3 regions of the Paenibacillus sp. FSL K6-1096 genome follow, and region 1 is predicted to be linked to each of the others. Evidence: predicted binding sites of a transcription regulator. Region 1 holds the regulator's gene; each other region holds the start of a gene.
The links. Region 1 encodes LexA, which represses DNA repair genes until DNA is damaged. Its sites were predicted from a motif close to CGAACATATGTTCG; they were not measured.
Positions count from the first base shown of each region.

Region 2: MHI24_RS07810 (ImmA/IrrE family metallo-endopeptidase) is a predicted target of LexA. The motif match lies at 7,052-7,065, and genes of this name have one in related genera.
Region 3: addB (helicase-exonuclease AddAB subunit AddB) is a predicted target of LexA. The motif match lies at 4,620-4,633, and genes of this name have one in related genera.

Region 1 is NZ_CP150274.1:497,290-507,176, forward strand. Features, by position in the region: gene metH (methionine synthase) at 1-2,645, opposite strand, end outside; gene MHI24_RS02165 (FixH family protein) at 2,752-3,123, opposite strand; gene MHI24_RS02170 (HAD-IA family hydrolase) at 3,375-4,160, opposite strand; gene MHI24_RS02175 (hypothetical protein) at 4,195-4,722, opposite strand; gene MHI24_RS02180 (DUF896 domain-containing protein) at 4,771-4,980, opposite strand; gene MHI24_RS02185 (LysM peptidoglycan-binding domain-containing protein) at 5,090-5,500, opposite strand; gene lexA (transcriptional repressor LexA) at 5,697-6,323, shown strand; gene MHI24_RS02195 (L,D-transpeptidase) at 6,504-6,842, shown strand; gene MHI24_RS02200 (hypothetical protein) at 6,993-7,199, opposite strand; gene MHI24_RS02205 (hypothetical protein) at 7,280-7,501, opposite strand; gene MHI24_RS02210 (hypothetical protein) at 7,593-7,964, opposite strand; gene MHI24_RS02215 (HipA family kinase) at 8,170-8,976, shown strand; gene MHI24_RS02220 (serine/threonine protein kinase) at 8,980-9,558, shown strand; gene MHI24_RS02225 (HD domain-containing protein) at 9,729-9,887, shown strand, end outside.
Region 2 is NZ_CP150274.1:1,777,280-1,787,166, reverse strand. Features, by position in the region: gene MHI24_RS07845 (hypothetical protein) at 39-806, shown strand; gene MHI24_RS07840 (hypothetical protein) at 799-1,944, shown strand; gene MHI24_RS07835 (hypothetical protein) at 1,951-2,325, shown strand; gene MHI24_RS07830 (HEPN-associated N-terminal domain-containing protein) at 2,950-4,149, shown strand; gene MHI24_RS07825 (DUF6199 family natural product biosynthesis protein) at 4,963-5,166, opposite strand; gene MHI24_RS07820 (undecaprenyl-diphosphate phosphatase) at 5,359-6,162, shown strand; gene MHI24_RS07815 (hypothetical protein) at 6,235-6,399, opposite strand; gene MHI24_RS07810 (ImmA/IrrE family metallo-endopeptidase) at 6,490-7,035, opposite strand; gene MHI24_RS07805 (YjfB family protein) at 7,165-7,341, opposite strand; gene MHI24_RS07800 (YjcZ family sporulation protein) at 7,506-7,664, shown strand; gene MHI24_RS07795 (hypothetical protein) at 7,714-7,896, opposite strand; gene MHI24_RS07790 (NucA/NucB deoxyribonuclease domain-containing protein) at 7,986-8,429, opposite strand; gene MHI24_RS07785 (glycosyl hydrolase) at 8,577-9,887, shown strand, end outside.
Region 3 is NZ_CP150274.1:1,929,947-1,939,833, forward strand. Features, by position in the region: gene MHI24_RS08495 (UvrD-helicase domain-containing protein) at 1-951, opposite strand, end outside; gene addB (helicase-exonuclease AddAB subunit AddB) at 954-4,517, opposite strand; gene MHI24_RS08505 (class I SAM-dependent rRNA methyltransferase) at 4,723-6,129, opposite strand; gene MHI24_RS08510 (Na/Pi symporter) at 6,230-7,213, shown strand; gene MHI24_RS08515 (histidine kinase) at 7,351-7,557, opposite strand; gene MHI24_RS08520 (hypothetical protein) at 7,651-9,885, opposite strand.

The DNA.
Region 1 (9,887 bases):
GGAATAAACACTGGCGCATCTGCGGAGATCTTGGAGCGGACCGCGCGGGTCAGTTCGGGAAGCGGCTGCTGGGGAGCGACAGCGACCGCAGCTTCAGCCTCCTGGCGGACCTCCTCCTCGATCTTCACCCGCTCCAGCGGATTCATCAGCCGGTTGGCAATATCCAGGCCGTCCATCGCATCCTTGGCGTATAATACAAGTCCGTCATATTCCGGGCGGATCCGGGTCTTGGTGAACTTACGCGTCAATGCCGCACCGCCGACCAGAATCGGCACATCAATGCCCGCAGAGCGCAGATCCTGCGCCGTCAGTACCATCTGCTGGGCGGACTTCACCAGCAGGCCGGACAAGCCAATCGCATCGGCCTTCTCTTGGCGGAAGGCCTCGATAATGCTCTCCGGGGGAACCTTGATCCCGAGATTAATGATCTCATAACCGTTGTTGGAGAGAATGATCTCCACCAGGTTTTTGCCGATATCATGCACATCGCCCTTAACGGTTGCGAGCATAATCCGCCCCTTCACCGAGGTCTCATCCTTCTGCATGAACTGCTCCAGGTGGCTGACAGAGGCCTTCATCACTTCAGCGCTTTGCAGCACCTCAGCGACAATCAGCTCATTATTATTGAACAGCCTGCCCACCTCGGACATGCCGGCCATCAGCGGCCCGTTGATGATGTCCAGCGGAGCCGCTGATTTCAGCGCTTCATCCAGATCCGGAATCAGCCCTTCCTTGGTTCCTTCCACCACATAGGAGGCAAGGCGCTCATCCAGCGACAGATTAGAGATCTTCTCCTTCTTCTCAACCTTCTTGCCGCGGAAGGCCGCAACGAACGCAGACAACGTATCATCATTGGTGTTGTAGATCAGCTGTTCCGCCAGCTTGCGTTCTTCTTCAGGAATCGAGGCATACCGCTCCACCTTCTCGGTATTCACAATCGCATAGTCCAGCCCCGCCTTCGTACACTCATAGAGGAACACGGAGTTCAGCACCTCACGGCCGGCTTCCGGCAGCCCGAAGGAGACATTGCTGATCCCCAGAATCGTATGCACAGCAGGCATAGCTTCCTTGATCAGACGGATGCCATCGATCGTCTCCTTGGCGGAGCCGATATACTGTTCATCCCCTGTTCCTACCGGGAAGACAAGGGTATCGAAGATCAGGTCTTCCGGTGCCAGGCCATACTTGTTAACCAGCAGGTCATACGAACGCTTGGCGACCTCCAGCTTATCCTTGGCCAGAATGGCTTGGCCGGTCTCGTCAATCGTACCGACGACAATCGCCGCGCCGTATTTGTGAATCAGCGGGGTGACATGCTCGAATTTCTCCTCGCCGTCTTCAAGATTAATGGAGTTAATAATCGCTTTGCCCTGGCAATACTGCAAGGCAAGGTCAATGACCTTCGGATCGGTAGTATCAATCATCAAAGGGACCTTGACCTTCTTCACCACCAGCTCCAGGAAGCGCTTCATGTCCTCCGTCTCATCGCGGTCCGGGTCCTGTACGCAGACGTCGATGACCTGCGCCCCGCTCTTCACCTGGGCACGGGCAATCTCCGAGGCTTCCTCATATTTCCCTTCAACGATCAGCCGCTTGAACTTCCGGGAGCCAAGCACATTGGTCCGCTCACCGACCATGTACGGACGGTTCTCGCTCTCCACATACACTGGCTCAATCCCGGAGAGCGCCGGCGGATGCTGGCCGGTAAGCTTACGCGGCGGATAAGCCGCCATCACCTCAGCCATCGCCCGGATATGCTCCGGCGTAGTTCCGCAGCAGCCCCCGGCAATATTCAGCCAGCCCTTCTCGGCGAAGCCGCCCAGCTTGCGGGCCAGCGAATCCGGGGATTCGTGATAATGCCCGTTCTCATCGGGTAGCCCGGCATTCGGATAACAGCTGACCGCAGACGAAGAGATCGCTGCCAGTGAGCGGATATGGTCACGCATGAACTCCGGACCGGTCGCACAATTAAGGCCGACAGAGATCGGCTTCAGATGCTCCAGTGAGATATAGAAGGCCTCAATGTTCTGTCCGGCCAGCGTGGTTCCCATTGGCTCAATGGTTCCCGAGATCATTACCGGCAGGGTAATCCCGCTCTTCTCAAAAGCCTTGCGGATACCGATGCTGCCGGCCTTCACGTTCAGTGTGTCCTGGGAGGTCTCCAGCAGCAGCGCATCGACCTTGCCGTCAATCAGCGCCACTGCCTGCTCCTCATAGCTGTCAACAAGCTCCTGGAACGTAACCCCTCCGGTAACGGATAGCGTTTTGGTGGTCGGACCCATAGCGCCAACCACATAACGCGGACGCTCCGGCGTATCGTACTTGTCCGCCGCATTGCGGGCCAGCCTGGCCGCCTCCAGGTTAATCTCCCGGGCACGCTCAGGAATATCATATTCGGCAAGCACCACAGAGGTAGCGCCGAAGGTATTGGTCTCAATCAGGTCAGCCCCGGCTTCCAGATATTTCTCATGAATATCCTGAATGACATCCGGCCGGGTAAGCACCAGCATTTCATTACATCCGTCCAGCGCTTCTCCGCCGAAGTCAGCACCGGTAAGCGGCACCTGCTGAATCATGGTTCCCATAGCTCCATCCAGAATCAATATGCGCTGCTGCAAGCTCTCAGCAAGTGTTTGTTTGGCCACGTTCAATCCCCCTAGTGAAACATTAGAGTTAGTTTAGCAGAATAAAGGGATTTGCGAAAGCCTTCCTTTCCACCCTGCATTATCTGTATTGCATACTTGCCTGCGGTTAGGGCTGGACCACCAGTTCCTTGCTGGGCATGGAATGCTGCGTCCTGGCTGTCACGTGGGAGGTCACCGTGAATGTGCCGGCCTCTTCAAAAGTATTCTCCCCGACATAGGCTCCCTCTCCAGCGCTTGTCCCTTCAATTTCAATCTTCTTGCTCTTGTCCGCCGCATCTGTAATTTCAAACATGACTTCCTTCGCGTCATCCACCGGCTTCCCTTCTTGGGTCACAACCGCCTTGAAGCTAACCTTGCTGCCCGCGGCAACCTCTTCCGGGCTCCAGCTAAGCTCCACCTTGATCGGCTGCATCGAGGACCCCGCAGCAGACATATTCATGTCACCATGTTCATCCTTCGAGCATCCTGTCAGTGTCATTCCCATTATCAATCCTATAAGTCCTCTGCGTAACCATAGCTTCCTCATCTGAAGTCCTCCCGGCTCATCAATAGATTCTTCCCCATGCTTACAATGAAAGTCAGATTGCTTTGTTCCTATTATACACATTATATTCATTTTGTCAGAAAGAAGCTTGATAAACTCTGATTTCCCATGAGAATAATCATATACAAGAGGAATACAACAAAAAAACCGATATCCTCGCGGGACACCGGCTCTCTCTGTTTCTATTATAGGGAGTGTACAAGCGGCAAAAGCTCTGTCAGATGGCTAATCTGGTAATCCGGAGTAATCTCCGGGTCAGCAGCCTTGCCGTTCCGGTTAATCCAGACCGTAGTCAGCCCCGCGCCAAGCCCGCCGAGAATATCCGTGGTCAGCTTGTCTCCAACCATGATTCCTTCTTCAGGGGCGATATCCAGGAGCCCAAGCGCATGCTCGAAGATTCCCTTGTCCGGCTTCCCTCTGCCGAAGCTTCCCGAAATGACAATGTGGTCAAAATAGGGAGTCAGCTCAGGCACACCGTCAAGCTTCTCCTGCTGGAGTGCCGGGCAGCCGTTCGTCAGCAGCAGCAGCTTCACCTTGCCGCGCAGCTCGTCCAGCACCTTAAGCGTCTCTTCATATATATAAGGACGGCTGCGGCGCTCAGCAGCGAACTTGTCCGCCAGGCGGGAAGCCAGCGCTTCATCCTCCACCCCGAGCGCGGCCAGTCCCCGGCGCCAGGATTCGGTACGGTAGACCGGGGCCAGCTGTTCAAGCTGGCGGAATTCCGGCTGCTCTCCGGCAGTGAAGTTAGCCCACAGTGCCTCATACGGATTAATGCCGATCAGCTTCGTGAACGGATAGGTCTCATACGATTCATAGAGCTCACGCGCTTCCCTGCGGACAGCAGCCTCCAGCGCCTGCGGATCAACAGCATCTCCGGCAGCCTCGCAAGTGTAGCGGAAGGCTTCCTCCACACTCCGGTCATCCCACAGCAGTGTATCGTCAAGGTCAAATAGTACGGCGGTAATCGGCATTTCGTTCTCCCACTCCCTATGCTGGTCTGTTATCCTATTCGTGCACTACTTCAATATTGTTGTTCTTAGCGAACTGCTCCAGATGTTCTCCCATTGCAGCGGTGTCATAACGGTTGATCAGTCTGGAGAAAATCCACTGCTTGCGCTTCCCCTTATATTTGATGGCAACCATACCACGGGACAGCGTAATCTTCTCGATCTCTGCCGCAGACAGGAAGCGTTCACGGTTGAACTTGATGGTAGACAGGCGGGCGCGTTCAATCTTAAGGAACGGACGGCGGAAGAAGAGCAGCGCGGCAAGCAGGAAATACAGCACTACCCCCAGCCAATTGGCCAGAATTCCGCTGCCTTGGGCCTCATCTATCGAGCCTACTACCCAGAACATTATGCCGAGCAGAACAAGCACGAACGGAAATACGATATTGCGCCCTTTGAATAGCTCGAAGCTCTTGGCCGCAGCCTTAGAGCCTGTAGCATAGATGGACTCTTTCCCTTGCTTCTTTCGTTGCTGGTTAACCTGTTTCGTGTTGCGTTGAACCATTCTTTCCCAAGAACGGGACATGTCAGTTCCCCCTAGTCATCCTGTATTCATCTATGAAAAGACACCGGACTAATGCTTCAGCCCGTAATTGCCTTCTTCATCCTCCGGTTTATCGACAATCTCAATTGTCTCAAGCTGGGCGCGGAAGTTCTTCCGGATGTTGCCCAGATAGATCTCGCGGAGCTTGGCGCGTTCCGCCAGTTCTTCCTCATTCAGGCCGCCGTTCTTCGCCTTGCGTGCTAATTCATTGATGCGTGCGACCACTTCGTCAATATTCAATACGAACCCCTCCCTTTAAATTCATTCTAACTTTGCCATGAGAAAAAGAGCTTGTCAAGGTCTTCCCCCTGAAAGCTCTTAAGGTCTGTCACAAGTCTTCTTCATTCTGTCAGTATTCCGGCACAGTCAGTACATCTCCGGCCTTAATTCTGCTGCCCTCCAGGCCGTTGCTCTTCATAATTCCTTCTATATATACAGCGGTTCTCATATCCTCGGGCTTATTCTTCAACGCAATACTCCATAAGGTATCGCCCGGTTCCACCACAACCCGCTTCTCCTGCTTCAGCACCGGAACAGAACCGGCGAAGACATTACCCACTACCGTAAATCCGGAGATAACGAGCAGCAGCACCAGCGCAACCTTCATGAAGCCGATCTGGCGGAACAGGGATGAGAACATAGCCAGCCTCTGAAGTCTCCGCTTCTCAATCATCATCTGAATACGGGCAGAATTACGCTCTGGAGCCGCTACCTTGTTATCATCTTTATATATGCTTTGGTATGTACTGTATTTTAGCATTGAAATCATCCTCCAAACACTTGTTCTTACTTTCGCCAATAATATAACACGAACATGTGTTTTGATCAATACTTTTCTCGAACATTCGTTCTGTTTATTTTCGGAGATATATTTTCCTCTTTTTAGAACTTATGTTTGTACGAACGGCAGTTCTATGTTATAATTTTCCCAAACATACTATATGGGGTTGATTCCGATGTCCAAGATTTCAAGTCGTCAGCTGGCGATCCTGGAATTTATACGTAACGAAGTCCGCAGCAAAGGTTATCCTCCGTCTGTCCGTGAGATTGGCGAAGCTGTCGGACTGGCCTCCAGTTCTACAGTACACGGTCATCTGGACCGGCTGGAGAAGAAAGGCCTGATCCGGCGCGACCCTACGAAGCCCCGTGCGATTGAATTGCTGGGCCAGGAGGATTCAGAGAATGTGCACCAATTCGTCCAGACCGTTACACGCATCCCGGTTGTAGGCAAGGTTACCGCCGGTGTTCCTATTACCGCTACAGAGAATATTGAAGACTACTTCCCGCTGCCGACTCATTATGTAGGCGATAACAAGGTATTCATGCTGTCCGTATTCGGCGACAGTATGGTGGATGCCGGGATTATGAACGGCGATTACGTTATCGTCCGCCAGCAGCAGACTGCCGACAACGGCGACATCGTTGTTGCCATGACTGAAGAAGATGAAGCTACGGTCAAGACCTTCTATAAGGAACGCGACCACATCCGGCTGCAGCCGGAGAACCCGGCTTACGAGCCTCTCCGCCTTAACCGCGTGACCATACTGGGCAGAGTCATCGGATTGTTCCGCGATATTCATTAATCTCCCCCTCCAAGAACAGGCTGCTTTCGCATCATGCGGAAGCAGCCTGTTCTCTGTTTATGAATATGCCAAAAACACCAATAGCGAACATTTGTTCTGTTACGGCGTTTTTGGCATATTTTCTGTGAACCTCTCTATTCCTCCGCACATATCCTGATTACAAAAGGAGTGCTGATCCCTATGCCCAATTACCGTATCATTGTAGACCTCTCGCAGCGGATGCTCTATCTGCTCGACAATGATGTTGTCACCCGGGGCTTCCCGGTCGGCATCGGCAAGATGCTGACGGTCTCGCCGGTCGGCGAATACACTATTATTAACAAGCAGCCTAATCCGGGCGGACCCTTCGGCGCGTTCTGGATGGGACTGTCCAAGCCGCATTATGGCATTCACGGCACCAATGACCCGGCTTCGATCGGACATATGGTCTCCCATGGCTGTATCCGCATGTATAACGCAGATGTCCTGGCTCTGGCTGCGCTAGTCCCGGTCGGCACCCGGGTCACCATCAGGGAGTAAGCCCCCGGCAGATTACCTGCGCCGAATTTGGCCGGTATGAGTCCAGCCGCCGCCGACACAAAAACCCTTCTGACGCCGGATACGCCACAAGGGTTCTTTGTCTCGGTATACATTAGACTGGAATGGATGCTATGGACTAAAGCACGCTTCTCAACAGACGGAGCGCCTTGTATTTAAGCGAATGGCTTCACGGATAGACGCTCTGGCAGCCAGCAGCTCTCTTCTGGCCCGAGAACCTCTGGGGACTCTGCGCAGATTCTCGTTGATTTCTTCCAGTCTCTCCAGCAGGATGGCCCGCTGTGCAATCAGGACATTAATGGCTCTGCGAATCCGGTTACATTCTCTTTGGGTTATCATTACACCTCTTCTACGTTTCATAGTATAAGAGATACGATAAGCCGCTCCGAAAACTGTGTGACCCGGCATTAACTTTACACTTACTTGTTATTCAGCTGCACCCGGAACTCGTATTCGTCCCGTCTATAGGTCATGCCAGCCAGCAGAATATACTCCGGCGTCCATTTCTGCACAGGTCCGGCATAATCAGCGATGACATGCGGTTTGCCGTCCTCCAGCTGAATCACATAGACTTGAACCTGAGCCAGCGCAGCAGCGAATAAGTCAGCATCACTGGACAGTACTTTATAAGCCGTATCCAACTTCGTTCCTCCTTGTTCCACACCCGTAATTAAAGATTCCGCTAGAATCTATTCAATTATACCGGGTTCTGGAACAATATGTAAACCATATTTACAGCTTGACAAAGATGATTTTGAACAACCCAATATACTTCTTGGCCGCCTCGCCATCCCCGGTAAAAAATCTCGTATTCTTAAGGTCCGGCACGCTGAAAACAGAGAAGAAGATGTAGTTATCCCTCTTCGTCAACGACTCAACGACAGGCTGGGCCACCAGCTTGGTGATTCCGTCGCCGATCTCCTGGCCAATCGTATTCTCCAGATTTTTCACCGCATATTCACTGAACTCTTCCTTCCCCGGATTGGTAACCGCCAACACCACCAGAATAAGTATCAGTATCAGTATCAGGACCAGAAACGATTTACCGCCCGATCTCCTGCGGACTCTCCGAGCCGGACCGGACGCATCATAACGCGGATTCATTCTTTTCCCCCTCGGCTAAATAATATAAGTCATCTCTTGAAGCATGCCCCCAGCGGATTCATTCAGGACAAGCATTAGCACTATGACAACCTTCTTATAATCCCCTCCTATGCCTGCCGCGAGGATTCTTCCGCTTAATGATATTATCCCTCTACCCATACCAATAATTTTACATTGAATACTTTATTTTGTAGAGGTGATTCCAGTGATCCGTGGAGAGAAGTATTTTAAGCCTATTCAATCAGGATTCAGCCGCCCACACTTAATCTTATGCACAGACGGGCAGTTTTACATTCTAAAATTAAGATCTAATCCTCAAGGAAATATGGTTTTGGTCAATGAGATTATTAGTTACCGGTTAGCCTTATTGCTGGATCTCCCAGTACCTAAAGGAGAAGTAATTCTCTTGGAAGAGCACTTCATCTCACAAACTCCACAGCTCCAAACGGCGAATGCTCAAGCAGGCCTGCATTTCGGAAGTTTATTTATTCCGGATTCAGTCAATTTAACACATGGAACTGATCTTTCCCGGGTTGATAATATTGTGAAAGCAGCTGATATAATCTTATTTGATTATTGGGTGAACAATAATGACCGGCATTTATTCAACGGTGCAAGTACCAACCTTTTAGTGACTAACTCTGGAACACCGCATTTATGGATGATCGACCAGGCCAACATCTTGAACGGCCCGCATTGGGATGAGCATTCCATCATAGCTCATCAGCCTTATATTTCTACATATTGGGGTGAAGTCTACCAGAAATTTGTACCTTATCTTGATCAAGAATTTCCCTTTAAGAACTCGCTACCTAACTATGAGAATCTGAATAGCTCTGTCTTAACGGAGGTTGTATCCGATTTACCGCAAGAATGGGGATTCCCGGCACAATCGGGTCATGCGCTTGTCAATTATCTGTTATCCAGATTAACTCTGTTACCTCGCGCAATTGAAGCGGTTCATATTCATTTTCCGGTTTGGAACTATTATTTCCGTCAAACGGAGGTGTAACTGATGGATGACTTCACCGCTATCCAAGTTTATCCTGGAATTCAACAGGCAGGCGTAAATTATCAGGTAGCTTTTTACAATCCTACTTCCCTCCCTTTCATTGGCGCGGGTGCGCAAGGAGCTGTTTTTCTATTAGATCCCAGCAAATGCATAAAAATCTATGCTCTGCCTGATGATGCAAAAAAGGAGGCCGATGTACTTAGACACGTTGGCTCCTCGACATTCTTTCCAAAATTATATGGTTCCGGCTTCAATTATAATGTGATGCAATTCATACAGGGCTTGGGATTAGATGGGTATTTACATCACTATTGCTTTGACGATACTCTTGCTAACAAAATAATTGCTTTGCTTGACGAGATGAAACGCTTGGGTTTGACACGGATTGACGCCGCATTGAGACACATTATTGTTACTCCTTCACAGTCACTGATAGTCATCGATCATGTGCACTCGCTGCATACGCACTCCCCTAAACCTCATCTCCTTCTTGCTGAACTCAAGAATCTAAACTTAATGTCATGTTTCATGGAGTACGTTAGGGTTCATAGACCTGATCTTTATGAGTATTGGAGCGTATAGCATTCAACTTCCTGCAAAAAGAATCATCCCGGGAGATAAAACTTAACAAATTTGGGAATTTCCCTTATATTATTACGTGAGGGCTTTGCCCAATCTTTCCCTTCAGCTTTAGAAGTGAATTTATAAGCGGTAAGAATAATAATCTATGAAATCCCAGGAGGTAACATTGCATGGATTTTCGCTTAAGACTTGATGGTGCTTTGAACGAAATTTACGAACCTCTGTGGAAGCTACGGATTCCGCTCTCTGATGCTGAAAAAGCATTGCTCAGAAGCAAGAAGGTGCGGCGGCTTCATTTTATCCGGCATGGCGGAGCTTCTTTCATTAAT
Region 2 (9,887 bases), 1.3 Mb from region 1:
TCGAAGTACGGACCACTAGCTTAAGGATTACTAGTTCTGTGGGAGTTATAGAAGATAACTCTATTGATGCTGTGTACTATCGAAAACCAATGATGCCTGACATGTCTTTGTATAATTATAAATTCCATTCTTTAATGCAACGTGATATTTTAACTCTTATAGAAGGTATCGCGGAAATAGTGGGAAAAAGAAGCCTTACACGGCCTTCTATTTTAAAACGTGCAGAAAATAAGGTTACTCAGTTACATATTGCTTCTAAGCTTGGATTTCTACTTCCAGCTTCACTTATCACTAATGACAGTGTTTGTGCATCTGATTTTATTAAAGATGAAGTATCAATTGTAAAACCTTTATCTGTTGGAAGAATACTTGAACCCACAAAAATAAATTATATACAAACCAATCTTGTAGATCCTTCTATTCCAGTTCAAAATTTAGAAATAAGTCCATCCTATTTCCAAAAATATGTAAGTAAAGATGCAGAATATAGAGTTACGATCGTTGGAAAATGTGTGTTCACTGTCGAGATTCAATCAAGTGATAAGGTGGATTGGAGGAAAACAACTGCAAATGTTCAATATACTAAAGCCAGTTTGCCTGCAAATTTAATAAATCTATGTTTCAAATTAATGGAAACGTTAAATATCCAATTTGGAGCATTCGACTTTATCTATAGAGATGGCATCTATTATTTTCTGGAAGTTAATCCGAATGGGCAATGGTTATGGTTAGAACAATTACTTTCACTTAACATTTCTACTGCGATAATAAACTACTTGACCGAAGAGGAATCTGCCCATGCCTAAACTTTTGTTCATTCTTATAAAACTTCTTTCATTTTCACCAATTTTTCGGGTTATTGATAAAAGTCATTTTGGTGATTTAAAAAGAAACTCAGAAAGAATTAGTCTCAATATCTTTAGCGTAAGCTTAGGCACTGTAATATATTGTCTACTCTATACTGAAATTAATATACCAATGTTTAAATTATGGATTCATAGATTACCTCGTACTGATAAGATATTTAGTTTTGGATGGTCAGAAATGATATATCTATCAAAATTACAACCGAGAATACCTGATGCAGAATTAGATCAAAAAAGAAATGATTTTGAAATTGATTTAACATCTAAAACTCCTGAGGAAAAGGAACTTTTAACTCAAACTATTTTATTTAAAATTAATGATTGTCAAACAACACAAGGTAAAGTCTTTAATAAATTTTTGGCATATTTAGCGATAATAGCAATATTGATTCCTATATATATTCCGTTTATATCAAAAATAAGTGACATCTTAGAAAAACCGATCCTCCTATCTAATTTATATATTATTTCTGGTATAATTACACTTTTTTCTTTAATTAATATACTATTGTTTGCATATAAGTTTATTAAAGTACAAGGATATCGCAAATTCCTTTTTAGGAGTATTAAAAATGCTCAGAATCCTATGGAGGCATCTACAAAATACCTATCAGGATTGTATTATGATTGGCAGGAATTGCAAAACAATAATGTTTGCGAAGTTAGTCTTATTAAGAATATTGAAAAATATTTGATTTGCATTGTTTCTTGGAATGTAATAATTTTGTTAGCTACCCTCTCATTTAACCTGTTGACAACTACGACTAACTATACACCTACACAAATTGAATCTAAAAGTAATAATAACACTATTCAAAGTCTTGATATTTCATCTAATCCTGAAAATTTTCTAGAAAACAATAAAAAGTTATTATTGCAGCTACAAACACATTTAATAAATAATGATTTTAAAGAAATAATTTTTATAAGAAATAGTAATATTATTTCAAGTAATTATCAGCGACTACTTGATTTTTTGAAAGTCTATAATTATAATAATATTCCAGTTACAGAAGTTTTTACTTCAAATTTTAAACTCTCGCAAAGTGAAATACAAATCATTTTTATAAGGAGGTAACACTTAATGAAGGAACCTTACATATCCAAATACATTAGAACAATTCCTCTCGAAAATACTAAAAAGGATTTATCAACTGGAAATATTGAAGATACTGTTACAAACAGTATAAAGTTCTCAGATTCAACTAGACTTACTGAGACATCGGAAACATCTGATGAAGATGATCTTCCTATATTATTTGATTCTTGTATAGAAACACGTTCTTTAGAAAGTATCGATCCAGACGATAGATTCTTTTTGGTTAGTGACGATTCTACAAGGCACACATTCACTTTAGAAAATACCGATGAAGATGATTCAATAGCAATATTTACATATGATCATTTGAGAGACGCTTCTATTTCGGAAGATTTGGCCTCAGATGATAAAAATATTTAACTAGAGAAAAGCCGATTACTCTGCTAAGTGAGTTACTCGGCTTTTATTTTGTTTAATTCTTAATACTTTGAATTTACTTAGGATCTGGACAGTGGAAAAGTCTTTATCGCTTAGAAGCTAACGAAATAATTGTCAAAAATCAGACTATTTTTTTATTTTATTATTTTGGTTAATATATAAATTTTGATCAAAATTGTATAAAATAGACTTGTGTAATTAAGCTATGGGGAGTTTCGATCTTGCGTCTCTTAATTTTTTTCCAAAAAAAGCAAATACAAACAAATCTTTAGAGGTAACTATACACTTGAAACAAACGTTCTATCCCTTAACAGTCTAGAAAAACCTTAAATAGTTTTGCCTGAGGCACACTTGTAATACGTAGGGCTGGGGTTCAAATTCCCCTGCAAAGCTAATAATTTTTCATTCTTTACTCCGATAAAGTGGATTTTCAGGACTCAATATAGGCACACTATACGCATCACTGAAGCCTGATAGTAAAAATATCAAGTTTATGTTGGGAAGAAGGGGCAAAGTGTTGAAATTACTTTACTAGATGGATTTAGTGGGCAACTCAATGACCCCACTTTCTATATGTTTCCAAACATTTGTGTTGGGGGGATAAAAATGAGCTGGGCAAAAGAGTACATGGCTAAGATTGAGGAACAAGGATTTGAGTGCACAGTAGAGAAGTTTGTATGTCATAATTGTGTAGATGATTATGCTCTAAAATTGTTTATCGAAGATAACGCAGAACAATGTAAGTGTGATTATTGTGGTCAGCAAAGTGATGAGGAAATCTCGGTTCATATAGAAAAACTTCTACATGTTATTATGGATGGTATAAAGACTGAATGGGGAGATCCTAATAATGAAGGTGTTGGTTGGGATGGTAGAGAAGGCGGTTGGCAAGGGGCAAAAGTTATTGATACATACGATCTAATTTGTGATGAACTTAGTGATGAACTTGGGATTGAAAATGAAGATCTAAAAAGAGATATTTATAGCTCGATTAGTGACCAACAATGGTGTCAGATAAGCCCGTATTTACTTAGAGAGTATGAAGAGAATTATGTTACGTGGGAGCTGTTTTGTCAGCAAGTAAAACATGAAACAAGATATGTATTCTTTCACATAGAAGATAATCCAAACCGCTATGGTATTATTTATTCTCAGCCTTCTCAAATACTTGAAACAATCGGACAGTCTATAATAACTTTAGGTTTAATAAATTCAAAAGCAGTTTCCTATAGATTTTACAGAGGAAGAACTCATAATGATTCAACTGGCTTCTCCAAAGTTGAAGAATTGGCTTCACCTCCTAGAGAGTTTTCAATTTATTCCAACAGAATGAGTCCTGCAGGTATACCAATGTTTTATGGAGCAACAGATGAAGCAACAGCTATTGAAGAAATTCGTGATGATAAGAAATATGTGACAGTAGGGATTTTTGAGAATTTAAAAAATCTAAATTTATTAGATCTTTCGAAACATATTCAGTTTCCTAGTCTTTTTGATGAAGAAAAAAGACATCTAAGAAATGCTGTGATTTTTATAAGAAACCTTGTTTATGATTTATCAATGCCTGTTACTAAAAATAATATTGAGCACATAGAATATGTTCCTACCCAAATTGTTACGGAATTTTTCAGACGTGTATTCACTATGGAAAATGGTGAGAAAATTCATGGGATTCTCTACCCCAGTGCAAGAGTGAGTGGTGGAGTATGTTGTGTTCTTTTTATTGAGAATGAAGATTGTACTCAAGATCCCAATGATACTGATAAAATGCTTAATTTGAGTACACTAAATACGTCTCAATTATAAGCAAATATTCTTAATAAAAAGCTTTCACTTCCGGCAAACTAGGGATAAATCTTGTTTCTGCTGAACCATAACGCCCTTTCCCTAAGCTCAGATGGTTAGAGTTGCCAGAACAGCGAATAAATCCTGGATTGCTCCAGGATTTATTGGTCACATAATTGGTCACGAACTCTTTATAATCCAATTTACCTTATAGTCCCGAACTCCAATAAAATCAACGATTCACTAATAGAGTTTAGGGCATATATCCCTTTCCTCTATATCAGTTGGTTAGAGCGGTCGGCTCATAACCGATTGGTCACAGGTTCGAGTCCTGTAGGGCCCACTTCACTTAAGTCTCTTGCTTAGCAAGGGGCTTTTTATTAGCGTTCAACCTCTTTTAAACATAGAAATATGGGCGAATAAGGGGTGAATCAATGAAATTATTAGACGGTCTCTAGCTTCTTTTAAGGAGGTTAGAGCCAAGTTGAGCAGAAGTATGAAGAAGACACCCGTATGCAAAGAGTACGGCAGCCGCTGGAGTAAACGGCAGGCGAGCAAGGCTGTGCGGAGGTACACTGAGGATATCCCGTTTGGGAAGTGCTACCGCAAGATTTATTGTTCTTGGAATATTAGCGATTGGAGATTTTACACGCCTTATGCGCAAGCATTTAAGGAATGGGAGACCACTGGCAGCACTTGGCGCAGACAAGTTAGCTTTCAGGAAATGGCTTTGGACTGGAATAGAAGCTTTAAAAGAAAGTAACAAAAGAAGCCGCCGGCAGGGAAGCGCCGGCGGCTCTTTTTGACATGTAGCTTACCATTCCAATCCACTCCCTAACCCAACATCGAAGGCAAAAAGTACAAGAGAAAAAAAATCAGGACAATCACGCTGGTGATTCGGCTCATCATGAGGTAAGCATCGCTGGGCTCGGAGTCGCCTTGGACCATCCAGCCATATCGCAGATGCCAGCCCATGGCCGGGAAGAAGATATTCAGGACTGCAATGATTACAACTAATATAATAAATAGAACAGCCATATTATTACCAACTCCTTAATCCATGTACGCACACCGGGTGTAATAGGTTGCACAAAACAGGAACTTCTCCCTCCAAGTGACACTACTGTCACATCCTGCTCCCGGATTGTTAGGTGATTCGATGGGGGATTCCTGAGCTGTCCCTTATACTGGAAATAGAGTGATCTATTTCAGAAAGGGGATTATTCACCAGTGACTGATGCAATCAAAGCCATAATATTAGGGATTATAGAGGGACTGACCGAATTCTTGCCGGTATCGTCTACCGGACATCTGGTGCTGGCCGGGGATCTGCTGAAGTTCGAGGGAGATACGGCCGTCACCTTCAAAATTGTGATTCAGCTCGGGGCCGTATTGGCCGTGCTGCTGCTGTATTGGAAGAAGTATCTCCATATTGGTGTCAATATGCTGAAGATGGACTTCTCGAAAAGCAAGGGACTGAATGCCATACATATGTTCCTGGCCATGATTCCGGCCTTAATCGTGTACCTGCTCTTCAAGGACTTGATTAAGACTCACTTGTTCGGCCCTGAGCCGGTCCTGATCGGGCTGGTGGCGGGCGGCATCCTGATGATCTTCGCGGCACGCAGCAAAAGAGCCAAGACGGCGGAGACCGTAGATCACCTGAATTACAAGCAAGCCTTCGGCATTGGGCTGTTCCAGTGTCTGGCCCTGTGGCCCGGCTTCTCGCGCTCAGGCTCGACCATCTCAGGCGGCCTGCTGCTGGGGACCAGCCAGAAGGCCGCTGCCGACTTCACCTTCCTGATCTCCGTACCCGTGATGTTCGGGGCGAGTCTGCTCGATCTGTACGACAGCCGGGATCTGCTAAGCTCAGATGCGCTGACATTAATGCTGATCGGCTTCGTGACATCCTTTGTGGTGGCGCTGATTGCGGTGGTAACGTTCATTAAGCTGATCAAGCGGCTGCGCCTGGAATGGTTCGCGCTCTACCGCTTCGTCCTGGCCGCACTATTCTATGTAATTGTCATCCTGTAATCCCCTAATCCACAAGCTTAACCCTGCCGGACATCCGGCGGGGTCACTTGTGTGCGGGCCGCTTAAGACAGCTCAGCCGTATTCCTTAGGCTCCTGAAGCAGGATGGAGAAGGTCTTGGTTCCATGATCTACCTCAATCGTCTCAATACCCACGAAATCCGGAATTTCAGGATGCACTGCATCCACACTATAATCAGGATGAGTCAGCAGTAATTCGATGACCTGCAAGGCGTCCATGTCGATCTTGATCCCCTTTACAGTAGAATCTCACCATGTATAGAGGTGCTTACTGGTCTATATCTCTATCCCGTATTATCCCCGCATCGCTTAGCGAATATGTCTGTGGATGATATTTCTGTCTTCGCCCCGTTCCATAACGGCCATAAGCTGCCCCTGAAAAATCCGCCGTTGGATCTGGTCAATCCGCTGCACCGCCAGCGGAACCGGGACCTGGAAGGTTACCGCCAGTTCGGCAACGGCATCATCGCGAAGCTCAGGCAGGGTGCCCTTAGAGATCATCGAATAGGGCATGGAGGCGTACAGAATGAACCGCTCGGATTCATCCCTCTGCGCTTGTGTGAACTCAGCGGGCATCAGGGTCGATTTCCCGGCATGGCGCAGCAGGTGGCAGAGCTCATGAAGGAATTCCAGCCGCTGAAGCTCGGGAGGCAGCCTGTTGTCGATATACACGCTGTACATTCCGGCCGCAGCTTCCACCGCCTTGCTTCGGACATCCAGATAGTGGACCCAGATATTCAGCCGGTCCGCTATGTAATCGATGGAGATGTCGGACGGCTGGCGGACCCCGATCCGCTGATAGAGATCCTCTGTCCATTGCTCCAATGCTGTCATCTGATAATAACCTTGCATCATCAATCACCCCAATATAAGATCGTATGTTCGTATTATTGGCCAAAAGAAAAGCCCTAAAGGGCTAAGCAATCCGCCTCCAAGCGGCGGCTGAATGGAACGGGTGTTCCTATGTATGTAAGCATAAAGGAATTACACTCGAATATCAAGTGTTTTTCCCAAGCTGGGGTGCGGGGCCTGGCTCAGCATCTGGACCATACTCTGGGCCTCGCTCTGGGCCTGCTCCTTGGCAAGACTCATAACCTGCAGCCCTGCGGCCTGCTGTAACGCAGACTGGCTCATAACCACGGATAAAGCGGCAATATCCATAACAGCAACCTCCATCAGGGATTTGAACCCGGTCTTTCCTCTCTTATATCGGCCGATGGCCGCCTGTCCGTTAGGTGAATGTGATTTCTTTGCCGTAAGGCCCATGCATCGGGACGGAATTTCACATATTCTGTGCTGTATTCAATATTCAAGAGGAGGAATTAATGATGGGAGCAGAATATGGTTGCGGTTGTGGAAATAACGTTGGCGGAGTAAATCAGGGACCTCCAGTCGTTCCGGTTGTCAGCCCTTGGACTTCCACTGGCGCTATTCTGGTATTGTTCATCCTGCTGGTTATCATCACTAAAGCCTGTCTGTTCTAAAAAGACCTGCAGCGAAACGCAGCCCTGAACGGCCCTGTGCCGGACAGGGCTATTTTTTCTTATTTTTGCGGACTGTGGGCCCGATCTGGCGTTTGATTCTGCCGGTGGCTGCATCGATTTCGACAATATAGAGTTCTTTGATTGTTCCGGCGAGCGCGAACCATTCCTGTAAGGCTTCAGCCTCAGACATCGGTCCATACAGCCGCCTGCCCCGGTAACAGATATAGAACACTTGCGGCTCTCCATCTTCTTTATTAGCTCCCCTTTCATTGTACGCTTCATTCAAATGAAATGGGATAAAACAACAAGAGCCGCTGACGCCTATTTGAACATGAACTCCACCCTGGTGCCGTCGGCAAAGTCCTCCAGCTGATTGCCTACCCAGCTTCCTGCCCCGCGGTTATCGCCGGGGGTTATGTACTTGATATCTGCGCCGGCTCCACCCTCCGCACACATGGCCATCGGCCATTCGTCGCGGTCGTAGCCTTTTTTGACGGGCACGCCCTTCAGGGATTCCTTGCGGTTCTGCTCGGCTTCCTTCCGGTCAATGGTGCATACCGCCGGATGCCCCTTGCGGATCGCCTCACGGATGTGCTTGGCTGTCTCCGGGAACCGCTGTGCCGGGAATTCCAGCTTCACGGCCTCGGATTGGCCTGGTGCGGGCTGCGGCAGCCACTGTCCGTTCTCCCCGAACCCGAACCAGTAGGCAGCCAGACTGAACAGAAGAAGGATGACGAGACGGATGACGGATTTACGCTTTTTCATATCTGCTCCTTGTACGGTGTTGTAATATAGCCTGCGGCTGACATTAGTATAGCATTGAAACCGCCCGGATGGCTGGATATTCGCCGTGCTGAAATTCCACAATTCGTCATAAAATGTACAAACACATGGTAAAGGATGGTGGAAAATGTGGAAGAACGCAATCTGAGGGACCTGCTGGACTCCGCTTCCCGGCTGATTGGCGATGTGCAGTGGCAGGCGGCTTTTCGCAAGGTGCAGATGGCTCCCGCAGATGCGGAGCTGGCTGATCCGGCAAGGAAGCTGCTGGGGACGCTGTACTGGCTGCAGGGGCAGGGGATCATCAGCGGGCTGCATGATTATCTGGAGGCCCCGGACGACCTGAATAACAAGCTGAAGAATACGGCCGGCACGTATGCCGGAGTCCATGGTTATGAGATGGGGCCAATCAGCAATCAGACGGAGCAGCAGATCACCAGCCAGCGCCAGGGGGTGACGGACAGCGCCATCCGCTGGCACAAAGCCGGGGGCATTGTAGCGATGAGCTACCACGCCAATCTGCCGGGAACTGCCCCGGCCTGGACGAATGTATCGATGAGCCTCAGTGAAGCCAATTTTACCCCGTACATCACATCCGGAACGCCTCAGAACAAGGCCATGCTTGCAGAGCTGGATAAGGTCGCAGTCTTTCTCAAAAAACTGCAAGACGCCGGCGTTCCCGTCCTCTGGAGACCTTACCATGAGATGAACGGCGGCTGGTTCTGGTGGGGGCAGAAGTCCTCTTTTGTCACCCTATGGAACCTCATGTTCGACCGCTACACCGTCTATCATCAGCTGCATAATCTGCTGTGGGTATGGAGTCCTAATGCGAAGAACAAGAATAGTGAGGACCCGGCGAAGTATTATCCCGGCAGCGGCAGAGTGGATGTGCTGGCAGCGGATATCTATGACGGGGATTACAAGGATAGCCATCATGACAGTATGTGGGATCTTGGACGCGGCAAGCTGATCGCCATTGGCGAGAACGGCCAGCTTCCGCAGGCTTCTGTTCTGGCAGGTAAGCAGAATAAATGGAGCTACCAGTTAACCTGGGGCAAGCTGCTGTATGAGCAGAATAAGGAGGCGGCGATACAGGCTTTTATGAAAGACAGCTTCGTGCTCTCCAGGGACGAGTATGCAGCCAAAGCAGCCGCCTTCGATGCCTCCGCAGGAGTGCTTCCGAAGCCGGGACTGTACGGGCAATACTACAATAATATTAAGCTTAGCGGCACACCTGCCCTGACCCGGACGGATGCCAATATTAACTTCGCCTGGAGACAGGCCTCGCCCGGCCCGGGGGTCAACGCAGACCTGTTCTCGGTACGCTGGAGCGGCAGACTGAGTGCAGCGTTCAGCGAGACGTATACGATCTACTCCTACTCGGATGACGGTATCCGGATATGGATCGACGGGAAGCTGGTCATTGACAGCTGGATCAAGCAG
Region 3 (9,887 bases), 1.4 Mb from region 1:
CACACTCTCCTGGAGCACCGGGTCAGTGAGATCCTTCTTGCAGGGCTTCAGCTTCCCGAAGGAGATCTCCATGAAAATATCATACAGCTCTGCCCACGGCTGTGACTCCACCGCATCCAGCAAGCCCTGCGCCATCTCCAGATCAGCGGCCAGATTCTCCGCATACGGGGCCGGCCCGCCGGGCTGAAGTGCCATCTCCCGCCCCTGCTCCAGCTGGCTGATCGCCCCTTTAAGCGTCAGTCTGGCTTCGGCCAGGATGCTCTGTACCCACGGTGTATGCCCCAGAGCTGCGGTATCCGGCACCGTAAAGCCGGCAGCGGTATCCAGCAGCCATTGCTCCGGCCAAGGGTGGCTGCGTGCAAAGTCATGCAGCCGCTGAATCAGCGAATGCACCGCATCATCGCTCCGTTCGCCGCTGAACCAGTCAGCCAGCCGCACGAACAGCGTATCCTCCCCGTCCTCTGCGGCCTCGCCGTATTTCTCCTCCAGCAGCTCTTCCAGCAGCTCCTGGCGCATCATTTCCGCCTCATGCTCATTCAGAATCCGGAAGCCGGGATCGATCGGAATAAGCTGGTAATACCTGCGGATCACCTCAAGACAGAAGGAATGCAGCGTTGTAATGGAGGCTCTGCCCAGCAGGGCAAGCTGGCGCCGCAAGTGTTCGCTGCCGGCCTCGCCGTCTTCCTCAATCTTGCGCTCCAGCGCCTCGCGGATACGCTGGCGCATCTCGGAAGCGGCTGCCTTGGTGAACGTTGCGACCAGCAGGCGGTCCACGCTGAAGCCCGCGTTCTCATTGCTGATCTTGCGGATGATCCGCTCCACGAGCACCGCCGTTTTGCCGGAGCCCGCTGCCGCCGCTACCAGAATATCGCTGCCGCTCTCGGCAATGGCGCGCCACTGGTCGTCGCTCCACAGGCTTCCTTCCGGCTTCGGTTCCGCTTCAGGTCTCATGCTCACGGTTTATTTCCTCCTTTACGGGACAACAGATCCCAGATGACATCCTTGCCCGGCTTGCTTAGCATGTTGTATCCATTGCCCTCCACCGCCTCATCGAACTGGCAGACGGGACGGAAGGAGCAGAAGGTGCAGGCGGTCTCCTGCTGGATGCGGTAAGGCTGAATCGCCACATCGCCTTCGGTGATACGTGTTCCAATATCTGATATCGTGCTGCGCACAGAAGACAGCAGATCGCCCCACTGCTCCGGTGTAGCTACAGAAGCGCTGCTATAGAAGCTGCCGTCGCTTTTGAGTGCCACAGGTACAATAGAGGAATAGCCCTTATCCAATGTGGTATCCATCAGCGAGACCACCTCGCGGTCTGCCGTCAGCAGGCCCTTCATCTTGAATCGCTTCATCAGTTCCTGCTCTGCCTGTTCCCGGTTCATACCGTTGGCGGAGGTCAGGAGCGGATCATGAACGTGAAAATAGAGCGCCCCCGCCGGCAGGGCCGTCCGGCCAAGCCATTGCTCCGAATAGGTGAGCAGCACATCCAGATAGGTCAGCATCTGCAGCGATAATCCATAGTAGACCTCATGCAGCTTCAGATCCTTCTGGCTGGATTTGTAGTCGATGACCCGCAGCAGAATTCCCTGCTCGCCTTCGGCCATGTCCACCCGGTCAATCCGGCCGACAACCTCCAGAACACAGCCGTTCGGCAGCGTAATCCGCAGCGGAGGCAATTCCTTGCCGGGACCGAAATCCAGCTCCAGCCCGACCGGCTCGAAGCTGCCTCTGCGCGCATGCTCACCGAGAATAACGGAAGCACGGCCGACAATGTTCTTCAGCTTGCGCGAGATATAGCCGTACCGCTTGCTGCTCATCAGAATTTCACCCTGCAGCAGCGGGGAGAGCCGGTCCACCGTCTTCCCTGCCTCAGTGCGGCATTCCTCAGCGGTCATGCTGCCCCAACTTCTCCCCTGCTTCTGCAATTCCTTGGCCATTTCACTGAGTGCTGCGTGGAACAGCTGGCCGATGTCCGGGGCCTGGAGCTTGTAGAGCTGGCGCTCCTTCAGCCGCAGTCCATAAGAGGCAAAGTGGGAGAACGAGCAGGCTACGAACCGCTCCATCCGCGACACACTGCCGCGCAGCGTGGACCCGCCATATAGCCGCAGACTGGTCTCGCGCTTCAGCTTAATGCCTTCGTTACGGTAAAATAGCGAACCCAGCATCTGTTCCAGCTTCAGCTTAAGCTGAAAAGAGGCCTGCCGGTCCGTTGCACCTTCATTGTCCAAAGGAAGGTCAGCCGGACGATCTGGTTCCCCTGCAATCCGGTTATAGACGTCCCACCATAGGGCGGGAATCTCCACCCCCTGCCGCCATTGCCGCAGCTGGAGCAGAAGCATCCTTAACGTCTGCTCGGGATGGCCAATGAAGCTCAGATGCACCGCTTCTTCATTCCCGCTCTGCGGGAACCCCGAGATGAATTGTTCTTCCAGCTGCTGCGGGAACATCACCTGCAGCTGGCGGATGACCTCCGAAGGCAGCAATGCCTTGCCCTCATCATCAGCGGCGGCATAGCTGATCCACAGCTTGCTGCTGGCCGCCGTCAGTGCATTGTAGATCAGGAAGCGTTCATCCAGCAGCTTGCGGGAGGAGCCGGGAGCCAGCTCCATGCCGCCCTGCTCCAGCAGCAGGCGCTCCCCCTCCGATAAAATCCCGTCTTCCTTGAATTGCGCCGGGACCATCCCTTCATTGAAGCCCAGCAGGAAGGCATACTTCACGCCCGAGACCCGGGTACGGTCCATCGTTCCGACCAGCACCTGGTCCAGCGCAGGCGGAACCAGCCCCATTTTAAGCTCAGCGAGTCCGGTCTCCAGCACGCCGGCGAACAGCTCAAATTCCATCCGCTCCCTGCCCATCATCTCGGCAATCTGGTCCAGCAGGCCGAGTACAGCCCCCCATAGCTGGCTGTGCTCGCGGGCCGTCTGCGGGCGGCCATGCTCCAGGGCCTCTGCCCCCATCTGCTCCAGCTTCCGGGCCGCAGCCGTATCCTCCAGCAAATCATATACGGCCCTGCACAGCTCCAGCCCGCTGCGGCTGGCCTTGACCCGCTGCCCGAACGCCTTCAGCGGCTCCGTGATTGCCTCCCGGCACGCCTCCATCCTGGCCAGCATCGCTTCATCTACCGCTTCACTGCCCTCCAGCGAGAGACGGGGGATGCCCTTCCAGGACTTCCCGTTCGTCCAGCGGGAGCCGTGAATTCCGCAGGCCAGCACGTAGTTCTCCAGTTCATCCATATGCTCAGCGGTAATGCTTCCGTCCAGCGGAAGCAGCAGCCCGGTCTTCACACAGCGGAACACATCCTCGTAGCGCCAGCCGCGGCGGACGATATCCAGAGCGGAGCGGATGAATTCCACCAGCGGATGATGCAGCTCATTCTTCTTCTGGTCGAGGAAGAACGGGATGCCGAAGTCCTGGAACAGCGGGGCAATCAGCGGCTCATAATCAGCGATATTACGCATAAATACCGCCATCTCCCCGTACTTGGCCCCTGAATCCCTTGCCAGGCTCAGCATCTCGCGCAATGCACTCTCCACCTCAGTCCGGCGGGAAGCTGCAGCGCGGACCGCTATCGCTTCTTCGACCGGACCGGCTGAGCCGGTCCAGCGCATCCGGCGCTGATAGCCGCGCTCCAGATGGGCAAGCGCGAGTCGGTCCTTGAACCGCGGAAGCACAGGCGGGGCCAGCAGCTCATCCCATACCTCAAGACCCAGCTCCTCCGCTATTCCGCGCAGCTTCACATAAGTTACCGCTGCCGGATGGAACAGGTCCAGCTCATGGGGTGCGGCTCCCGGCGGATAGATCCGGTCAAGCGTGAGTGCAATAGTCATCCGCTCCGCGTATTGCATCAGTTCACGCAGCACGAGGAATTCCTGGCTGGAGAACCCGTGGAAGCCGTCCACCCATATCTCTGCGCCGCGAATATATTCTGAGTGTCTGATCTGCTCCGCCAGTTCAGCCAGCCGGTCCTCTTCATCCATATACAGCTGGGACATCTCCTGCTCCAGCTCACTGAAGACCAGCCCAAGATCACCCAGCTTATCCGCCAGAATCGGACTCCGGGAGGAGACCTCCTGTATCCGGGCAAGCTGTTCCTCCAGATCTCCGGCTCCCAGACAGCAGCGCTTCAGCTCGGTATGCAGGCTGCTCAGCCGCTCCACGAATCCGGGCCTGTCCGCGGATGGGCCAAACAGCTTCAGCTCCTCCTTGCGGCGGCCGATGATCTTATAGATCAGCATCTTCTTGCCTTCCCCGCTGATCGGCAGATTCGCGCTGCCGCCGGTCTCCTGCTTCACCCGGTACGCCAGACGAGAGAAGCTGAGTGTCTGGGCGCGGAGACTGCCCTTCACCTGGCCCGCTGCCAGCAGGCCCCGTTCCGCGCCGAACGAGCCCTGCTCAGGAACAAGGAGAATGACCGGCGCGCCAAGCGGCTCCGCCTTCAGCCGCGAAGCCACCGTCTCCCATATTCTAGTAGTCTTTCCGCTGCCTGATCGTCCGATCAGAAAGTTAACCGTCATTTCAGCAGACTCCTTCCTTGATGAACACTCGTAATCTATGTGAATTTAGAATATATGTAACTCTCGTTTCCCTAGTATATCATACCTCTGCTGCCGCACTCCAGAACGTACGTTTGCCATTGTTTACAAATGACACAACAAAAAGAGCCTCTATAACAGAGACTCTCCTTGCACATACCGGCGATACCGCCGGATCTGCCGGTTCTTATTTGCTGCGCACCTCAAAGATGGCAAACTTCAAGTAATGTCCTTCGTTCACGCCGAGGATCTGCGGATGGTCCTTGCCCGCGGCCCGCCACTCGATCAATCTCAGCACTTTGCCGGCATCCTTGGCCGCTTCCATGATCGTATCCAGGAACAGTTGCGGCTGCATATGGTACGAGCAGCTGGCGGTAACCAGATACCCGCCTTCGTTCACCAGCTTCATGCCCTGCAGATTGATATCCTTGTAGCCCCGGCAGGCTCCGGCCACTGCGCTCTTGGTCTTGGCAAAAGCAGGCGGGTCCAGAATGACGACATCCCAGGTACGCCCGCCCCCGGCCGTCATCGGCTTCGCCGTATCCGGCTTGGCTGCTGCCTTGTTCCCGGGCTTCCCTTCCGCTGCCGCAGACCCGCCCGCCGCACGCTCCGCACGTTCCTCCTGGCCCTTGACCTGATTGCGCAGGTAGGCAAACGCATCCTCCACTACGAATTCCACCCGGTCGGTGAATCCGTTGATCTCCACATTGGCCTTTGCGCTCTCAATCGCATGGGCGGAGACATCCAGGCAGGTGACCTTCTTGGCCCCGTATTTGCAGGCGTGCAGCGTGAAGCTTCCGGTATGCGCGAAGCACTCCAGCACCGTGGCCCCGTCCCAGTAAGGGAAGGTGACCGGTTTACCGCTTTTATTGACCGGCAGCTGCTGCTGCGATCCGTCCTCTGCGGTTACATTCTGCATCGTAATCCCGCTGCGGGCGCCCCAGCCCTTCATCAGCGGAGCAATAGACGCGCGGTTCTCCCGTTGATCGAAGAAGTAGCCGGTCTTCTGGCCCTCTTCAATATCCACGATCACCTTCAGTCCGTTCTCGCTTACGGTAATGTGGCGCGGGCATTCGCCGTAGAGCACCCCTGTGGTCTGTTCCAGCCCTTCCAGCTCGCGCACACTGACATCGCTGCGCTCATAGATGCCGCGCGGCGCCATCACCTGCACCAGCGCTTCCACGATCTCGGAGCGGCGCTGATCCATCGCCAGGGTCAAGAGCTGCACCACAAGCACCTCGCCGAAGCGGTCAATGATCAGGCCCGGCAGGAAGTCTGCTTCCCCGTACACCAGACGGTAGGCGTCCGCCCCCGGCAGGAAGCGTTCCCGGTGCTTCAGGCAGTCAGCGAACCGCTGCACAAAAAAAGCGGTGTCCATCGCCGCCAGCCTCTGCTGCGATACAATTCTTACCCGGATCTGCGAAGCCGGATTGTAATAGCCTGTAGCCAGATACCGGCCCTGATGGGTCAGCACCTCCACCAGGCCCCCTGCCTGCGGCTCACCGTCCACCGAGGCCACTTCGCTGGCGTAGACCCAGGGATGTCCCTGTTCCAGTCTTTTTTTACGGTTGCGTTCCAGAATTACCGATGCCAATACGTTCAACTCCTGTTCTTGTTGTTCGATTCGTATACATGTCCTGCATGCCAGCTACATATATTGGGTACAACCCTTGTTCACAAAGGAGCCTGTCCTTATGATCCGTGAATTGCTGTTCCCTGTCTTCTACGGTCTTGTGATCTTCCTGGCCGGGATGAAGGTGATGGAAGCCTCGCTGGCAAGGCTGGCCGGCCCGCTGCTGAAGCGCAGCCTGCACAAGGCTACCTCCACCCCGGCCAAAGGCCTGATCGCCAGCGCCCTCTTGTCTGCGCTGCTCCAGAGCAGCACCGCCGTGACGGTGCTGACCATCGGCATGGTGAATGCCGGGCTGCTGACCTATGCCCGCACGCTGGGCATCATTCTCGGCAGCAACATTGGCACCTGCCTGACGACGGAGCTGATCAGCCTGCAGATCAGCACGCTGGCGCCGCCGCTGCTGACGGCGGCGCTCTGCCTGTGGGCCGCCGCCGTCATGGCCGGCGAGCTGCCGCCCGGCCGGCTGCCGGAGGCCTGCCGCCGGCTCGCGGGACCGTTGCAGTTCATCTGCCTGGCGTTCGCCGGCTTCGCGCTGGTGCTGTGGGGCATCGCGGTCATGCAGTCGATTGGCCCCGCCCTCGAAGGCAGCGGACTGTTCCGCTGGTTCCTCGCCCACGCAGCCACCAGCGCGCTGTGGGGACTCGCCGCCGGCGCTGTGCTGACCGCGATGGTGCACAGCAGCGCGGCGGTCATCGGCATGGCGATGGGCCTCGCCGCCAGCGGCGTGATGCCGCCGGCGCTTGGCATCGCCATTGTGCTCGGCGCGAATATCGGCACCTGCGTCACTGCCGTCATCGCCGCTATCGGCAGCACCCCCTCAGGCGTCTTCGTCGCCTGGTCGCATGTGACGCTCAATGTCGGCGGCGCCCTGCTCTTCCTGCCGTTCATCCAGCCCCTGCAATCCCTGTCCGCCTGGATTGGCGGAGGACCTGCCGCTCAACTGGCCCATGCCCAGACTATATTCAATGTCTTCTGCTCACTTGCTGTATTGCCGTTATGCTACCTGCCCGTATGGTCCAGGCTGGAGCAGCGGCTGCAGCCCTAAGCCTCCGGAAGAACCGTAATCGCCGCACTCATTATACTTCAATCTGTGCTATAGTACTAATCCATTTCTCTCCCGTTCTCTGCACCCAGGAACAAACAAAGACCCGGGGCAGCATGATGTGCACCCGGGTCTGTATTTTACATCAGCTTCTTAATCTCATCCAGAGGCAAATCAACCGCTTTGGATACCTCTTCGGGAGCAAATCCGTGGAGCAGCAGTTTACGGATTGTCTCCGCCTGGCCTTCTTCTTTGCCTTCCGCCTTACCTTCCGCTTTGCCTTTCTCTATACCTTCCGCAATACCCTCTTCATATCCCCAACGCTTCCAAGCTGGCATGAGTTCCATAATTACTTCTCCCTCCTCCGGGTAGTTATCGATTAATTCTCTTAGAATTTCCTCATCCTGTGCCCGGTCCGGCTTGAAGTACAGAAACCTGAATTATTTCACACTGACAGATACCGTTACTGTCTTCGTGCCCAGCTTGCCTTTGATGGATGCAGTGCCCTTGCTTACCGCAGTAATCACTCCGGAGGCATTGACTTTGGCTACAGAGGTCTTGGAGCTGGTCCACACCATGCTGCCTGTAACCACCGCAGTCTGTCCGGTATCGTAGAGCGCGGTAACGACCACGCCCTTGCCGCCGCCTGGTGCAAGGCTCAGCCGGTTCTCGCTGACGGTAAGCTTCATCAGCTTGGGTACGACATTAATCTTAACAGTTGCCTGAATCCCCTGGTACGAGCCGCTCAGCGTAGTTGTACCTTCAGCCAGTGCTTTGACAGAGGTCTTATTGACCGAGGCAACCGCAGGGTTGGACGATTCCCAGTTCATCGCACCTGAGAAATTCGCCGATTTGCCGTTCGAGAAATATCCGGTCACCTTGATCGTCTTCGAGGCCTTGATATTCATATCCAGCGAAGCCGGCTCGACCACCAGCTTCACAACCTTCTGCTCCATCGTAACCGGAATAGTGATGGTCTTGTTGGAATACGTGCCTTTTAGCGATGCTGTCCCTTTGACCAGCCCTTTGATCGTCTTGGACGCAGCAGTCTGCTTAATTACGGCGTTGCTGCCGCTCAGCTCCCACTTGATGCTGTCAGATACATCCAGCTCATCGCCATTCTCCAGCACAGCCTGGATTGCGGGCAGCTTAACTTCTTCCCCAATCACCACATTCAGATTCGTATCCGGTCCGAGAAGGACAAGCACCTTATTCTGAACCGTTACATTAAGCTGAACCGTCTTGGAGCGGATGGCGGCGGCTGAGGCAGAGTTCACGTTGCCTGCCTTGATTTTCCCGGTCAGTACAACTGTACCAGCCTTTCCGCCGGCAAGCTTACCATCCTTGATGGAGGCAATATCCTCGTTCGCAGAGGTCCACTCGATCTCATCGCTGATATCCGTGGTTCCGTCATATTTGATTCCGGTGACCTTCGGCAGGCTTACCGAATCCCCCGTATACATTTCCAGCTCTGTCTTGTCCAGCTTCAGCTCTGTCAGGGTTGGAAGAACCGTGACTTTGAAGCTTTTGCTGATCCCCAGGTGACTGGCCTTAATGATAGATGTTCCTATTGCCTTGCCTGTTACAGTTGCGTACGCATCAGCCGTATTGGCCGTTACCGTAGCGTTCATTACGTTGTCGGAGGTCCAGGTAGCGGACGCCGTCTCGTTAGAGGTCGTATTAACCGCATTGCGCATCTCGGCCGTTACATTCAGGCTCTCGCCCAGGAACAGCGACTGGTCGCCGGAGGGCGTCAGCAGAAGCGCTTCGTAAGGAGCGCGCACGTAGACGTCAACAGACTGGGTCACACCCAGGTAACTGGCGGTAATCACTGCCTTGCCCACGCTAAGGATGGTAATTTCACCGTTCTTGACAGTAGCCACGCTCTCACTGGAGCTGCTCCATTCCACGCCGTCACCCAGCGTAATCTCTTCAGCTTCTGACCCCGTCTTAGTCTTGGCAGTCAGCTGTACCGGGCTGTCCCCGACCAGCATCTCCATTTCCTTGACAGCAGTGCCGTTCTTATCTTTGAGAACAATGGCGGAATAAGGCAGCTCTACAACGGCCTTGAAGGTCTCAGTTAATCCTTTGTACTTGGCTGTAATGGTGGATTTCCCTTCGCCGACCAGCGTAATCTTGCCCTCGGCAACAGTCAGCACGCCTGTGTTCGAGCTGCTCCATTCCGCATCCTTCGTGACATCCTTCTCCGCTGTAGCCGTAGTTCCGCCGATGGCGGTTGCGGTAATCAGGAGCAATTCGTCCTTATCGCCCAGCTTATAGTTGCCATCGGTACTGCGTTTCAGCTTCAATTCTTTGAAAGGATAAGTGACGGATACCTCTACAGAGGCTACTGCATTATTATAGGTCGCTGTAATTATTGCCGTGCCGGAATCCACCGGTCTAAGCTGTCCGTTCAGTACTGTAACTACTTCCTTCTTGGAAGAGGTCCATGTGGCCGCTGCCGTCACATCCCGTTTGGACGCGGAGCCCTCGACATTGGCATATACCTTAAGCTGCTTCGGCGACTGGCCGACGGTAAGCTCAACTTTGGCTGAACTGTCGAATTCAATCGAGATCGTGTCCCCATTAGCCGCGAAGACGTTTACCGGAAAAGCTGCAGCCACGAGCAATATCATAATGAGGAGCGTTTTGGTCATTTTCCTGTACACGGTCATCT